2 regions of the Micromonospora sp. NPDC047187 genome follow, and region 2 is predicted to be linked to the other one. Evidence: riboswitches for the same ligand, from Rfam matches in the RefSeq annotation. Region 2 holds a riboswitch; the other holds the start of a gene.
The links. Region 2 has a riboswitch for cyclic di-AMP ahead of ABZ794_RS09685 (NlpC/P60 family protein). Riboswitches for the same ligand answer to the same signal wherever they lie in the genome.
Positions count from the first base shown of each region.

Region 1: another riboswitch for cyclic di-AMP. It lies ahead of ABZ794_RS11365 (C39 family peptidase); the one in region 2 lies ahead of ABZ794_RS09685 (NlpC/P60 family protein).

Region 1 covers NZ_JBEYUF010000005.1:62,472-69,963, reverse strand. The annotation lists gene ABZ794_RS11375 (CDP-glycerol glycerophosphotransferase family protein) at 1-782, shown strand, start outside; gene ABZ794_RS11370 (alpha/beta fold hydrolase) at 787-1,533, opposite strand; gene ABZ794_RS11365 (C39 family peptidase) at 1,658-2,506, opposite strand; cyclic di-AMP (ydaO/yuaA leader) riboswitch at 2,739-2,879, opposite strand; gene ABZ794_RS11360 (hypothetical protein) at 3,164-3,934, opposite strand; gene ABZ794_RS11355 (hypothetical protein) at 4,070-4,492, opposite strand; gene ABZ794_RS11350 (acyltransferase) at 4,584-5,819, opposite strand; gene ABZ794_RS11345 (glycosyltransferase) at 6,119-7,282, shown strand; gene pseI (pseudaminic acid synthase) at 7,416-7,492, shown strand, end outside.
Region 2 covers NZ_JBEYUF010000004.1:96,414-102,162, forward strand. The annotation lists gene ABZ794_RS09675 (pyridoxamine 5'-phosphate oxidase family protein) at 168-725, opposite strand; gene dcd (dCTP deaminase) at 825-1,403, shown strand; gene ABZ794_RS09685 (NlpC/P60 family protein) at 1,477-2,517, opposite strand; cyclic di-AMP (ydaO/yuaA leader) riboswitch at 2,530-2,665, opposite strand; gene ABZ794_RS09690 (peptidoglycan recognition family protein) at 2,901-4,883, shown strand; gene ABZ794_RS09695 (C40 family peptidase) at 4,939-5,749, opposite strand, start outside.

The sequences.
Region 1 (7,492 bases), on a different contig from region 2:
GCGCCAACCCGGTGTCGGGGATCTTCGACCGGATCTTCGTGGCCGGGCAGGCGGCGATCGACCGGTACGCCCGCGCCGGAGTGCAGATCCCGGCGGACAAGTTCGTGGTGGTGGGTCGCCCACAGGTCGAGTCGATCGAGGTGCGCCCGGAGCCCGCGCGAGGGTTGGCGCACCCGACCGTGCTCTACACGCCGACCTGGACCGGGCACCACGCCGACGCCGACTACTGCTCGCTGCCGGTGGCCGAGAGCCTGCTGCGCCGGCTGTTGGAGCGCGGCGCGACGGTGATCCTGCGAGCCCACCCGTACACCAGGCAGAACCCGGCGTCGGCCCGCCAACTGGGCCGCCTGACCGAGCTGCTCGTCGCCGACCGGGCCCGCACCGGCCGCCAGCACGTGGTCGGCGCGGCGGCTCGGGAGCTGAGCCTGACCGAGTGCGTCAACTCCGCCGACGCGCTGGTCTCCGACGTGTCCGGCGTGATCTCGGACTTCCTCTACTCCGGAAAGCCGTACGCGGTCACCGACATGGGCGACGAGGGTGACCGGTTCGTGGAGCGGTTCCCGCTGGCCGGGTCGGGTTACGTGCTGCGCCGGGACATGTCCAACGTGGACGAGGTACTGACCGCCCTGCTGGACACCGACCCGCTGGCCGAGGCCCGCTGGGCCACCCGCCGCCGCTACCTGGGTGACTTCCCGGCCGAGGCGTACGCCGAGGCGTTCCTGACCGCCGCCCGCCGGGAGCTGGCACCGGCTGGGACACTGACCGCGTCCACACCTGCCTGACCGCTCAGCGGTACGGGTCGAGCAGCGCCAGCACCGCCGCCGGGTCCTCCACGTGCGCGTTGTGCCCGAGGCCGGGCAGCGTGGCGACCGGTACGCCGTACTCCTTGAGCTGTTCGTCGGTGACCATCGGGTCGTTCTCCCCGCGTGCCAGCAGCACCGGCACGTCGGTCGCCGCGAGCAGCGCGGCCAGGTCGGGCTCGCCGACGGCGAAGGCGGCCGGGTCCATGGCGAGGCGCCACCGGCCGTCGACCTGGCGCAGCCCGGCGTCCACCACCGGGTGGTCCGGCGAGACCAGGCCGGCCAGCCCGGAGACCCGCAGGTAGCGGCGAGCCGCCTCGGTGCGGCTGGCGAACCAGCTCACCGGGCGGGCGGCGACTTCGGCGGCGCGGGTCAGCTCAGCGGGTGACCAGAGTGCCTTGATGCCCAGCCCGACGACCGCGTCCACCGGCGTTCCGGCGTCGCGGGCGGCAAGCGCGAGACCGACCACCCCGCCCAGCGAGTGCCCGAGCACCACCAACCGGTCGTCGGGGGCGAGCGCCTGCGCGACCTGCTGGGCGAAGCCCGGGAAGGAGTACGACGGCAGCGGCGACGCCCAGCCGTGGCCGGCGAGGTCCGGTGCCAGCCACCGCCCGGGCCAGTGCTGCTCGAGGTACGGGGCCCAGGGCAACCACACGTCCCCGGTCGCTCCCATGCCGTGCAGCAGCAGCAGGACCGGCCTGCGGCCGGCGTGACCACCCGTCTTCTCCACCACGGCCGCAGTCTCCCACGGTTCACGGTCGGGTACGAGAGCCGTCGATGACGGGACCACGCGGACAGACGCCGCGGGCGCCGGCCCCTTGTGGAGGACGGCGCCCGCGGCGGTCAGCGTGCCCGGGTCAGGCGGAGTAGCCCCGGCTGGTGATCCAGTTGGCCAGGTCGATCGTGGTGATCCAGTACGACGGGTCGGCCGGGTTCGCCGAGTCGGCGATGCGTACGGTGCGGCCGTTGTCCTTGTAGCCCACGACGGCGATGTAGTGCCCGCCGCCGTAGGAGTGCCAGCCGCCGTCGGTGTCGGTGGCGTCGCCGACGACGTTGGCCACCACGCCCCGGCCGTCGGTGATGGCCTTCACCACGTCGGCCTGGAGCCGGTCCATCTGGGCCGGGCTGGGCGCGCCGGGGAACATCCGGGTCCGGTACGGGGAGCCCTTCACCTCGGCGTTGAGCACTCGGGTGGTGTCCTCGGCCGAGTTGGTGCCCATCTCGGTGGTGCCCAGCTCGGCGCCGAGCTCCTCCTGGGTGCGGTCGATGCCGGCGGCGCTGAGCGCGTTCCGGGTGGCCGCCGGGCCGCAGTTGTAGTAGGTGTTCTGCGCCTCGTAGTCGTAGTCGAGCACCTTGGTCGCGGGCGGCTTCGGCCGCTCCGGCTTCCGGGTGAGGTCCGGGTTGCTGCTGGCCTTGGCGGCGGGCGACGCGGCGCTGGTGGCCGGGGCGGCAGTGGTCGGTGCGGCGCTGGCCGAGGGGGAAGCCTCCCGAGCCTCGCCGCGGGAGGCGGCGACGTCGCTGCGCATCTCGGCGACAGTGGTCGCGGTGCGCTGGCCGGCCGGGGCGTCGTCGGCAGTGGTGAGCAGGGCGCCGGTGGTGGTGGCGATCGCGAGGGCCGCGGCGGAGGCGGCGACGATCTGGTACGGGCGCTCGGTGGCGAGGCGGCGGAGCTGACGCTGCAGGGTGTGCTTCACGGGGTCCTCCACGGATCGGGGGGAGAGCGGCACACCGGGGCCGGACCGGTATCCGGGCAGGCGCCAGCGCGCGGACCGTGGTCCGCGGATGGTGAACCGCTCAGGGGAACGCCCGGCGTGGCCGGGCGGGGAAGGCGATGACCCGGGGGTCAGCTCACCGTCACTGGACGGATGAGCGGGTGCACCGCCGCGCCGTGGAGGCGAGGGAACAACCGAGGGGTGGAAAGGTGCTGCACGAGGATGGGACTCCTTCCGACACCGCCTACCGGGTTAGCTGACGGATTCGGGCGGGAAGACGCCCTACCGCGGGCCGTGGCTCGCGGATTCACCCCGGACTTACTGGTGGGTCCCCGGTTCGTTGATCACGATTAAGCGGGTCGGTGCGGCGTCGCGTCTTGCGATCGGTTACCGCACCGGACGGGACGACACTACTGGCGTCTCAACGCCCTGCCAAGCCAGGTTCACCTGCGTAAACCCCAATTGGCGCGACAATTTCTGCGCGTATTGCCGATGATGTGACTCGATGGGACAACCGGTTACGGCGACGCCTGCGGGCGACAACCGGACAGGCCGCAAAGAACGCGGCCACAATCGCGGGATCAATGCCGCCGATCGCGTCGGACGTCCGATTTCCCGATTGGGTGACCGGCCTCACATCACGGATTGGGCTCAACCCACCCGGGCCGGGCGCCACAGTGCCACGACGGCGGGACGCAACGCCCCGGCCACCGTGCGGCGCGCGGGTACCAGGGTCGGGCGGAGCCGGGCCGCCGCCGCGTACGCCTCCTCGGCGAGGGCACGAGCCGACTCGGCGGCCAACTCCGCGTCACGCCAGGCGGCCCGCTCACGGCCGGCGGCCACCTGGTAGTCGGCCAGCCGCGCATCCCGGACCACCCGGCTGATCAGCACCTCCTGCTCGACCGGGTGCCGCCGGGGATCCCAGCCGCGCCGGTGCCCGAACACGTCGCCGAGCTGCGCCATGGTCAGCTCCCCCCGCCAGTACGCAGCCATCACCGCCCGGTGCAGATAGCGCTCCCGGGCGGCGTACTCGGCGGGGGTGTGCGGGGTCTGCGGGGTGGGCAGCGCACCGGCGCCAGCGAAGCGACGCGCTGCGGTGTCCGCCTCGTCGTACCCGATCCAGGCCCGCTCCAGCTGCTCCTGAGCAGTCAGCCAGGCGGCACGCCGCCGCTTGGCGGTGGTGGCCGCGCCGGCCGCGGCGACGGCCACCTCCTCGGCGTAGCGGCGCAGGTCCACGGCCTCGGCGGCGGCCACCTCCCGAGGAGTGGGCCCGGCCGGGAGCGGGTCGTCAGTGGGCCGGTCCCGTTCGGGGCGGGCGGCCAGCACGGAGAGCAGGCCCAGGGTCAGCAGGAACAGCGTCGACCAGATGGCGGCGGCCCGCGGCACCTCGGTCACGAACTGGTAGAAGACGACTGTCTCCATGGTCGGCACCTCGGGGAGGATGAGCAGTGCGATGGGGAGCCGCGCCGATCAGCGGGCCACTGTGGGCCACGGGTCGGCGGGTCAGGGAGCGGGTGGGTCGACAGGGCACGGTGGCGGGACGGTCGTCCCGGTGGCTCAGCGCCCGGGTGGGGCCCGGGAAGCCCGACCGCTCGTACCGTCGAGGAGGGGCAGCCGGCCGAATTCGGCCGCGCGGACCGGCAGCACGCCGGCCGCGATGGCGCCCTGATCATCGGGGAGCGCCACCGGCGTGTCGACCGACCATGTCGGGACGGACTCCTCGGCGGCCTCCGGCGGTATCGCCGCGGCCGGGCGGGCAGCACCGGGTGCCGCGGAGTGCCGGCAGGAGGCCGCCAGCGGGCCGGCGGCGACAGAGGCCGGCACCGCGCTCGACGTCGGCACCGGGCCGGGTGTTGCCGTGGTGGCCGTGGCCGGGCCTGCGCCGAGCGCCAGGGCCGCGACGACGGCGAGGCTGGTCAGCACCCGAGTCGCCCAGCGCGCCACCCACCACAGCGGACAGGTGAACGCGACCGGAAGCACGCCCCAACGCTACCGTCGCGCCGAGCCGGGCGCACCGACCACGGGCGTGTCGGATCGCGCCGCGCCGACCCGTTGACCAGGGTGGACGTTGTCAGCGCAGGTCGACGTACGGTGATCGCCCGCCGGCCTGACCGACCTCGTCGGCAGGTCCGTCGACCTTGCCGCGGGCGCTGCTTGCGGGGTCCCGTGCGTCGTCGTCGCCGGCCGCGCGTTGTCGGGGGACGGGCGCCGGACGGGCCGCACGGCGCGGCGCGAGCCGGCGCATCATCGGGGTTTCGACGAAGCGGTGCAACAGCCCGGCGAGGATCAGGTTCGCCGCCAGGAAGCCGAGCACCACGGCCGGGCCACGCCAGCCCGCGAAGCCGATCCCCCAGGTCCCGCTCCAGCGCAGCACGCTCGTCATCACCAGCACGTGCACCAGGTAGAAGGCGAACGAGACCTCACCGAGCCAGACCAGCGGCCGGGACCGCCACGGCGAGCGCCGACCCCGCACGTCCGCGTCCGCGGCCGCGGTGATCACCAACAGGTACGCGACCGCGAGCAGCGTGGTCCACAGCTCGGCGCGGATCCACTGCGCGGCCGCCACCCAGGTGACCAGGAAGATCCCGCTGGCCACTGTCAGACCGGGACCGCGCCACAGCCCCCGGCGCATCAACTCGGCAGCCACCGCGCCCAGCCAGAACTCCAGCGACCGTACCGGCGGGAAGATCTGGGTGAACCACCAGCGGCTCACCTCCGGCACCAACTCCTGCGCCGGCCAGAGCGCGAGGATCAGCAGCGGCAGCGCGACGATCAGCGTCCAGAGCAGCTTCGGTCGGGCCCGGCGCAGCAGCGGCAGCGCCAGCGGCAGACAGAGGTAGAAGAAGAACTCGCAGGACAGCGACCAGCTGACGGTGTTGATGCTGTAGAACCAGCCCGGCCGGGGGTCCCACGCCTGCAACAGCAGCAGGTTCTCCAACGCCGCCGCCGGCAGGACCGGGTCGGCGAACCACCAGGCGACCACGAGCGTCGCCGCGAACAGCACCAGGTGGTTCGGGTAGATCTTGGCGATCCGTCGCCGCCAGAAGGTACGCCGGGAGTCGCCCTCGCGGGCCGACCAGACCAGCACGAAACCGCTGAGGATGAAGAAGAACTGCACCCCGGAGAGACCGAGGGTGAACAACGCGTCGATGACGGCCTTGTAGTCCGGCTCGGCGATGATCCGCATGGTGCCGGCGTGAAAGCCGAAGACCAGCAGAGCGGCGATCCACCGCAGCCCGGTCAGCGAGGGCAGCCGGGGCAGGGCCGGTGCCGGCCGGGCGGCCGACGTCGCGGCGACGCTCGTCATGCCGGGATCCCGGCGCTCGGCAGGGTCACCAGCACGGTCGTAGCCTCCTCGTCGCGGCGTCGGACGGCGCGACGGCGACGCCCACGACGACCCGGCAGGGCCGCACCGAGGCACCCTACCGGGTCACTCCCGGGTGAACCGGACGCATCCCACCCGCCCCGCGAGCCCACGTTCCCCGGGCCGGAAACCGACCACCGGCCCGGCGTTAACCTTCCGCTGGGCTGGAGTTCAGAGAGTCCACCATCGGCGGCAACGTCAGGTTCCGGGGCCGGCCACCCGGGTCGTCGAAGGTGGCGGACGTGGTCAATGAGCCGACGCCCGCACCGCTGCTGAGCATCGTCGTGCCCGTCTACGGCGTCGAGGCGTACCTGTACCAGTGCCTCGAGTCGATCCGGGCCGACATCCCGGCGGGCGAGTCGGACACTGTCGAGCTGATCGCCGTCGACGACGCCTCCCCGGACGGCTGCGGCGACATGCTCCGCTCGTACGCGGTCAGCCGCGACGGCGTGCGCGTCGTGCACCTGAGCAGCAACGTGGGTCTGGGGCTGGCCCGCAACGCCGGGCTCGACGTGGCCACCGGCCGGTACGTCTGGTTCGTCGACAGCGACGACTGGTTGCCACCGGGCACGATCGCGGCGGTGCTGGACCGGCTTCGCCAGCACCAGCCCGACGTGCTGATGCTCGACCACCTGCGGGTACACGAGGACGGTCGGCGGGAGATCGACGCGAGCAGCCCGCTGCTATGCGGAATCACCGGCGTGACCCGGTTGACCGACCAGCCGCAGCTGCTGCGGGTGCAGCACACCGCCTGGAACAAGGTGGTCCGCCGCGACTTCATGGACGAACTGGAGCTGCGGTTCTTCCCCGGCTGGTACGAGGACATCCCGTTCAGCCACCCCCTGTTGATCGGGGCCGAGAAGATCTCCGTGCTGGACCGGGTCTGCTACCTGTACCGCCAGGGCCGTCAGGGCGCGATCACCTCCACCCGCAGCGGCCGGCACTTCGACGCCTTCGCCCAGTACGAGCGGCTGATGGACTGGGTCGCCCGGAAGCACCCGGACGAGCGGTTGCAGGCCGAGCTGTTCGAGCTGATGATCAGCCACTACCTGGTGGTGGTGGGCAACGACGGCCGGCTGCACCCACACCTGCGGCGCGACTTCTTCCACCGGGCCGCCGCGCACTACCGTCGGTACCTGCCCACCGGCGGCTACCCGCTGCCCCCGGGCGTGGCCGGGCTCAAGCACCGCCTCGTCGGGCGGGGTGACTGGGTGGCGTACTCGGCGCTGCGCCAGGCCCACCGGGTCGCTGGTCGCCTGCGTCGGTCCGGCCCGGTGGGCGGCGCCGAGGGCGGTTCGGTCGCCGCCGACGAGGACCCGGGGCGAGGGGCGAGCGCCGGGCCTACCCGCGACGGTGGGCTCGCGCCGGAGCGGCGCGACACGCTGGCCGTCGGCCGGCTGCCGTGATCGACCCCACCGCGGAGCACGCCGGGAGCCGGGGCGGCTCCCGGTGCCCTGATTTCCCAGGTCGTCCGCCCGCCGGGTGGACGACGACAGCACCACCGCACCCCGGTGCGGGCGTACCTGAGCAGAGGCCGGAATGACAGCGACAATCAAGATCGGACCGCACGCGGTCGGTGCCGGGGAGCGACCGTTCGTGGTCGCCGAGATGTCCGG
Region 2 (5,749 bases):
CCCGAGTCGTCGAGCCCGTGCACCCAGGTACCCCCGGAGGCCGTAGCTGTCCGCACCCCGCTCCGCCCGGGTCGACCCCGGGTTGATCTCGGCGGCGGCGGGCCGGTGCGTACGGCGGTGCCGGCTCCGTTGGTACGGAGCCGGCACTGATGATCTTTGAGCTGTGGTCAGGCGGCCGTGCACTGAACGTCACGGCTGAGGCGGGTCGGGCGCGCCTGCGGGACGGCGAGGGGCGCGGCCACCGCCGACGGGGCGTTTGGGTCGAGCCAGACCCGAACGGCCGGCCGACTCGGCGCGAGGCCCGGAATGCCGGCGATGTGCTGCTCGCGGCGGGTGAGCATGGCCACGTCGACGGTGAACTCGAAGAGCCGCCAGTCGACCTGCGGCTCGGCCCGGGCGCTCTGCGCCAACTGCGCCACCCGGATCGGATCGGTCACCGGACGGGCGCGCCCTGCCACGTACGCCTCGTCGTCACTCTCCTCCGCCGGGAACGAGTGCAGCGCGTAACGGCCGTCACGTTCGAGGTCGCGGCGCTTCGGCGAGTCGATGATGAAGCAGAACAGCCCCTCGGCGGTGATGACCGGGGAGACCGGATGGACGCGGGGCCCGCCGTCGGCGCGGACCGTGGCCAGATAGCCGAAGCCCGGCCCGTACTGCTGGAGGAGAACGCGGATCCCGTCGGCGAGTCGGGGCTCGTCGGCGGCGAATTCGGACCAGGAAGCCATGTGGGCATTCTATCGAACAAATGTACGAGCAGCGACCTCGACGCGCTGGTCACCGGCACCGAATCCGGCCACTTTTGGCAGCGCGGCTATGGTGGTCCGATGCTGCTCTCCGACCGCGACCTGGTCTCCGAGATCAAGGCCGGCACGCTGGGCTTGGAGCCGTTCGAGCCCACCCTGGTCCAACCGTCCAGCATCGACGTCCGACTCGACCGGCTGTTCCGGGTCTTCAACAACCACCTCTACACCCACATCGATCCCGCGATGCAGCAGGACGACCTGACCTCGGCGGTCGAGGTCCCCGACGGTGAGCCGTTCGTGCTGCACCCGGGGGAGTTCGTGCTCGCCTCGACGCTGGAGGTCATCTCGCTGGGTGACCAGCTCGCCGGCCGACTGGAGGGCAAGAGCTCCCTGGGCCGGCTCGGGCTGCTCACGCACTCCACTGCCGGCTTCATCGACCCGGGCTTCTCCGGTCACGTGACGCTGGAACTCTCGAACGTGGCGAACCTGCCGATCACCCTCTGGCCGGGCATGAAGATCGGGCAGCTCTGCATCTTCCGGCTCTCCTCGCCGGCCGAGCACCCGTACGGCTCGGTGGTCTACGGCTCGCGCTACCAGGGCCAGCGGGGGCCGACACCCAGCCGCGCCTGGCAGCACTGGCGGACCTGGCCCACCCGCTGAGGTTCAGCAGCTGGCCCCGAGACGACGAGGGCCCGCCGCGACGGATCGCGACGGGCCCTTCGATCACTCGGGGTCAGCCTGGACGGCCGTAGCTGTGGATCGGGCCGTCGTCGACCTTCTTCATCTTGACCGGTTGACCGGCCTGCGAGGCGTGCACCACCCAGCCGCCGCCGACGTACATGCCGACGTGGTGGATGTCGCTGTAGTAGAAGACCAGGTCGCCGGGGCGCAGGTCGCCCTTGCTGACGTTCTTGGTTACCCGGCTCTGCGCGGCGGCGTTGTGCGGCAGCGACACGCCGGCCTTCGCCCAGGCGGCCAGCATCAGCCCGGAGCAGTCGTACGAGTTCGGGCCCTCGGCACCCCAGACGTAGGGCTTGCCGATCTGCGCGCAGGCGAACTTGACAGCGGTGCCCGCGGCGCCGCCGGGGTAGCTGCCCGGGCAGGGTGCCGGGCGCAGCGGACCGCCGCCGCCACTGCCGTACACCTTGAGGCGCAGCTTCTGCAGGCGGTCGATCTCGTCGTTGATCTGCTTCTTCTTCGCCGCCAGCTGAGCTTCCGTGCGGGTCAGCTGGGCCACCATCTCGTCCAGTGGCGCCTTCTGCGCGGCCAGCTGGTCGCGCAGGTCGGCCACCTGGCGTACGTCCTTCTGCTGGTTGTGCGCGAAGCGGTCGAGCATTTCGAGCTGGCCGACCACCTCGCTGGGCGACCGGCTGCCCAGCACCGCGTTGACTGTCGAGACGTTCTCACCCTTGTAGGCGCGCACGGCCAGGGCGCTGACCTTGTTCATCGCGGCGTCGACCTGGCGCTCGAGCGGAGTGATCCGGGCGGCCAGCGCGTCTGTCTGCTTGCGCTTCGCGGCGAGGTCGGTGCGGGTGGCGTTGTGCCGTTCGATGATCGGTTCGAGCTTGTTCCAGTCGGCGTCGATCTGGCGCTCGATCTCGGCGACGGACGGGTCGGCGTGGGCCGCCGTGGCACTGCCGGTCAGAACGACGGCGATGCCGGCCAGCGCGGCGAGTGCGGTGGTGAAGCGGGACCAGCGTGGGCGCGGCACGATCGACGCCGGGCCGGCTGATGCCGACCGCTCGGACGACGGCCGCGGGGCATGGAGTGCCACCGGGTTCCGTACTCCTTCTTCCTGACCGCCTACCGGGTTAGCTGACGGGTTCGGGCGGGAAGTCGGCGCCCTACCGCAGTGGCTGCGGATTCACCCCGAGGGACCTGGGTCCCCGGTTCGCTCGGAAACGACTCGGCGGTGTCGGTCCGTTACCGCCCGGGCTGGGCGGAGCTGCTGTCGGGCCAACAAATGACCAGAGTAGAGACGTCTGTTACCGATCCGCAACCCGTGCGGCAGTGACACTCCGTACGGATTGAACGAGGTAACCGACCGTGTGTGAAGAATTCTTTCCATCCACTTCGATAGATAGAAAGGTATTGACGCGACCTCCCGGACGGCGCGATGGTGACCTGACCTCACTCCGCGAGAATCTAGGGGGTTCGATGCACCATCCAACCCTGTCGACCGGCTGGCGCGGGCTGCTCGCCGCCACAGTGGTCGCCGCCGCGACCACTGTGCCACTCTCCGTCGGCCCGGCCGCCGCAGCGCCCACCACCGACCGCCAGCAGCAGTACGCCGCAGCGGCCACCGAGTACGGCGTGCCGGCCGTCGTGCTGCTCGGCGTCTCCTACCTGGAGTCCCGTTGGGACACCAACGCCGGTACACCGAGCACCAGTGGCGGCTACGGTCCGATGCACCTGACCGACGCGCGGCACGTGGCCGCCCTACCCGGACGCGGCCACCACGACGCCGGCGCCGAGGACCCACGCGGCGACGACTCCCGCACCGCCCGCGTACCCGCGCCCCGGCCGGTCGAGGCACCCGCGCCATCCACCGCCGCGTTGCAGACCGTCGACGCCGCCGCCACGCTGACCGGCGCCACCCCCGAGGCACTGCGCACCGACGCGGGCCTCAACATCCGGGGTGGGGCCGCGCTGCTGAGCGCGTACCAGAGGGATCTGGGCGCGCCGGTCGGCGCGGACACCGACCCGGCGGCCTGGTACGGCGCGGTGGCACGCTACTCGGGCGCGGACAGCGCCGACGCCGCGGCGGCCTTCGCCGACGAGGTCTTCACCACCATCGGCGCGGGCGAAGCCCGGGTGACCGACGACGGCCAGCGGATCACCCTGCCGGCCCGCGCGGTGCGGCCCGAGCGTTCCTGGCTGGACCGGCTGGGCCTGCGCCGGCTGGCCCGCCCGGACGGGGTGGAGTGCCCCCGCACCATCTCCTGCGAGTGGATCCCGGCGCCCTACGAGGCGTTCGGCGACGGGGACTACGGCAACCACGACCTCTCCGACCGGCCCGCGCGGCAGAAGATCGAGTACATCGTCATCCACGACACCGAGGCGAGTTGGGCCACGACCCTGCAACTGGTCCAGGATCCGACCTACGTGAGCTGGCACTACTCGCTGCGCTCCGTCGACGGGCACATCGCCCAGCACGTGAAGACCAAGGACGTCGGCTGGCACGCCGGCAACTGGTACGTCAACGCGAAGTCGATCGGGTTGGAACACGAGGGCTTCGCGGCGCAGGGCACCTGGTACACCGAGGCGATGTACCGGACCTCGGCGAAGCTGGTCCGGCACCTGGCGATGCGACTGGGCATCCCACTGGACCGCCAGCACATCATCGGCCACGACAACGTGCCCGGCACCATCCCCTCGACTGTGCGGGGAATGCACTGGGATCCGGGCCCGTACTGGGACTGGACGCACTACTTCGACCTGCTGCACGCACCTCGACTGGACACCGGCACCCCGGCCACCGGAATGGTCCGGATCGACCCGGACCACACCACCAACCAGCCGGCGTTCACCGGCTGCGTCACCCCGGGCGTGCCCTGCGCGCCACGCGGCTCCTCGGCGGTGGTGCTGCGCAGCGCACCGTCCGCGGACGCGCCGCTGGTCAACGACGTCGCGCTCCGCCCGGACGGCAGCCCGAACACGATGGCGGTGTCGGACCACGGAGCCCGGGCGTCCGCCGGGCAGACGTACGCGCTGGCCGGACGGCAGGGCGACTGGACGGCGATCTGGTACCTCGGGCAGCGGGCCTGGTTCCACAACCCGTCGTCCGCGCCGACCGCCAGCTGGACCGTCGGCGTCGTGGCCACGCCGAAGCCCGGACGGACCACCGTTCCGGTCTACGGAAGGGCGTACCCGGAGCAGTCCGCGTACCCGGAAGGGGTGCCCTACCAGGCGATCTCGCCGCTCCAGTACACCCTGGCCGCCGGGCAGCGGTACGCCGTCGGCGCGGTGCTGGCCGGCGAGTACTACCGGGCCAGCACGTTCGACGGCTCCTCGCCCGGCGACTGGACGGTGATTCGCGGCAAGAACCGGTACGCGCAGATCCAGTTCGGCCACCGGATCATGTACGTCGACCTCGCCGACGTGCAGCTCTTGCCGTCCCCGGTCGGCGCCCCCCGCTGAGAACCACGACGGCCCCCGGTCGGTGACCGGGGGCCGTCGTGTCGCGCGAGGTGGATCAGCCAGGTCTGCGGAACCCGGCGACGGGCATGGTGTTGATGCTGGACACCTGCACCGGCTTACCGGCACGTGGCGCGTGCACCATGGTGTTGTTGCCCAGATACAGCCCGACGTGACTCAGGCCGGAGAAGAAGAAGACAAGGTCACCGGGACGAGCGTCGGCTCGCGAGACGGCCTTGCCCTCGTTCCACTGGTCACCGGTGTGGTGCGTGAGGTAGATCCCGGCCGCCTTGTAGGCGTACTGGGTCAGCCCCGAGCAGTCGAACGAGTTCGGGCCGGTGGCGCCCCAGACGTACGGCTTGCCGACCTTGCCGCAGGCGGTCTTGATCGCGGTGCGGGCCGCCTCGTTGACCACACCGTTGATGGTCGGGCAGGCCGCGGTCTTGACCGTGGTCTTGGGCATCGATGCTTCGAGCTGCTTGATCTCGCCGTCGATCTGCTTCTTCTTGGCCGCCAGCTCGTTCTGCTGCTTGGTCTGGGTGACGATCAGCGCGTCCAGCTTCTGCTTCTCGCCGTCGTACTTGGCCCGCACGGCCAGCACACCCTCGACCTCCTTGCGCTCCTGCGAAGCGAGCCGGTCGAGGATGGTGAGCTGCTCGGTGAGCGTGTCCGGCTTGGCGCTGACCAGCAGCGCGCCGATGTCGTGCGACGGGCCCGAGATGTAGTAGCGGGAGGCGAGATCGCCGACCCGGTTGAGCGCCAGCTCGCTCTGCAGCGCCAGCGGCTCGATCTTCTTCTGCAGGTTCGCCGACTTCTGCCGGTTGACCTTCAGCTGCGCCCGGACCTTGTTGTACTGCTCGATGGTGGGC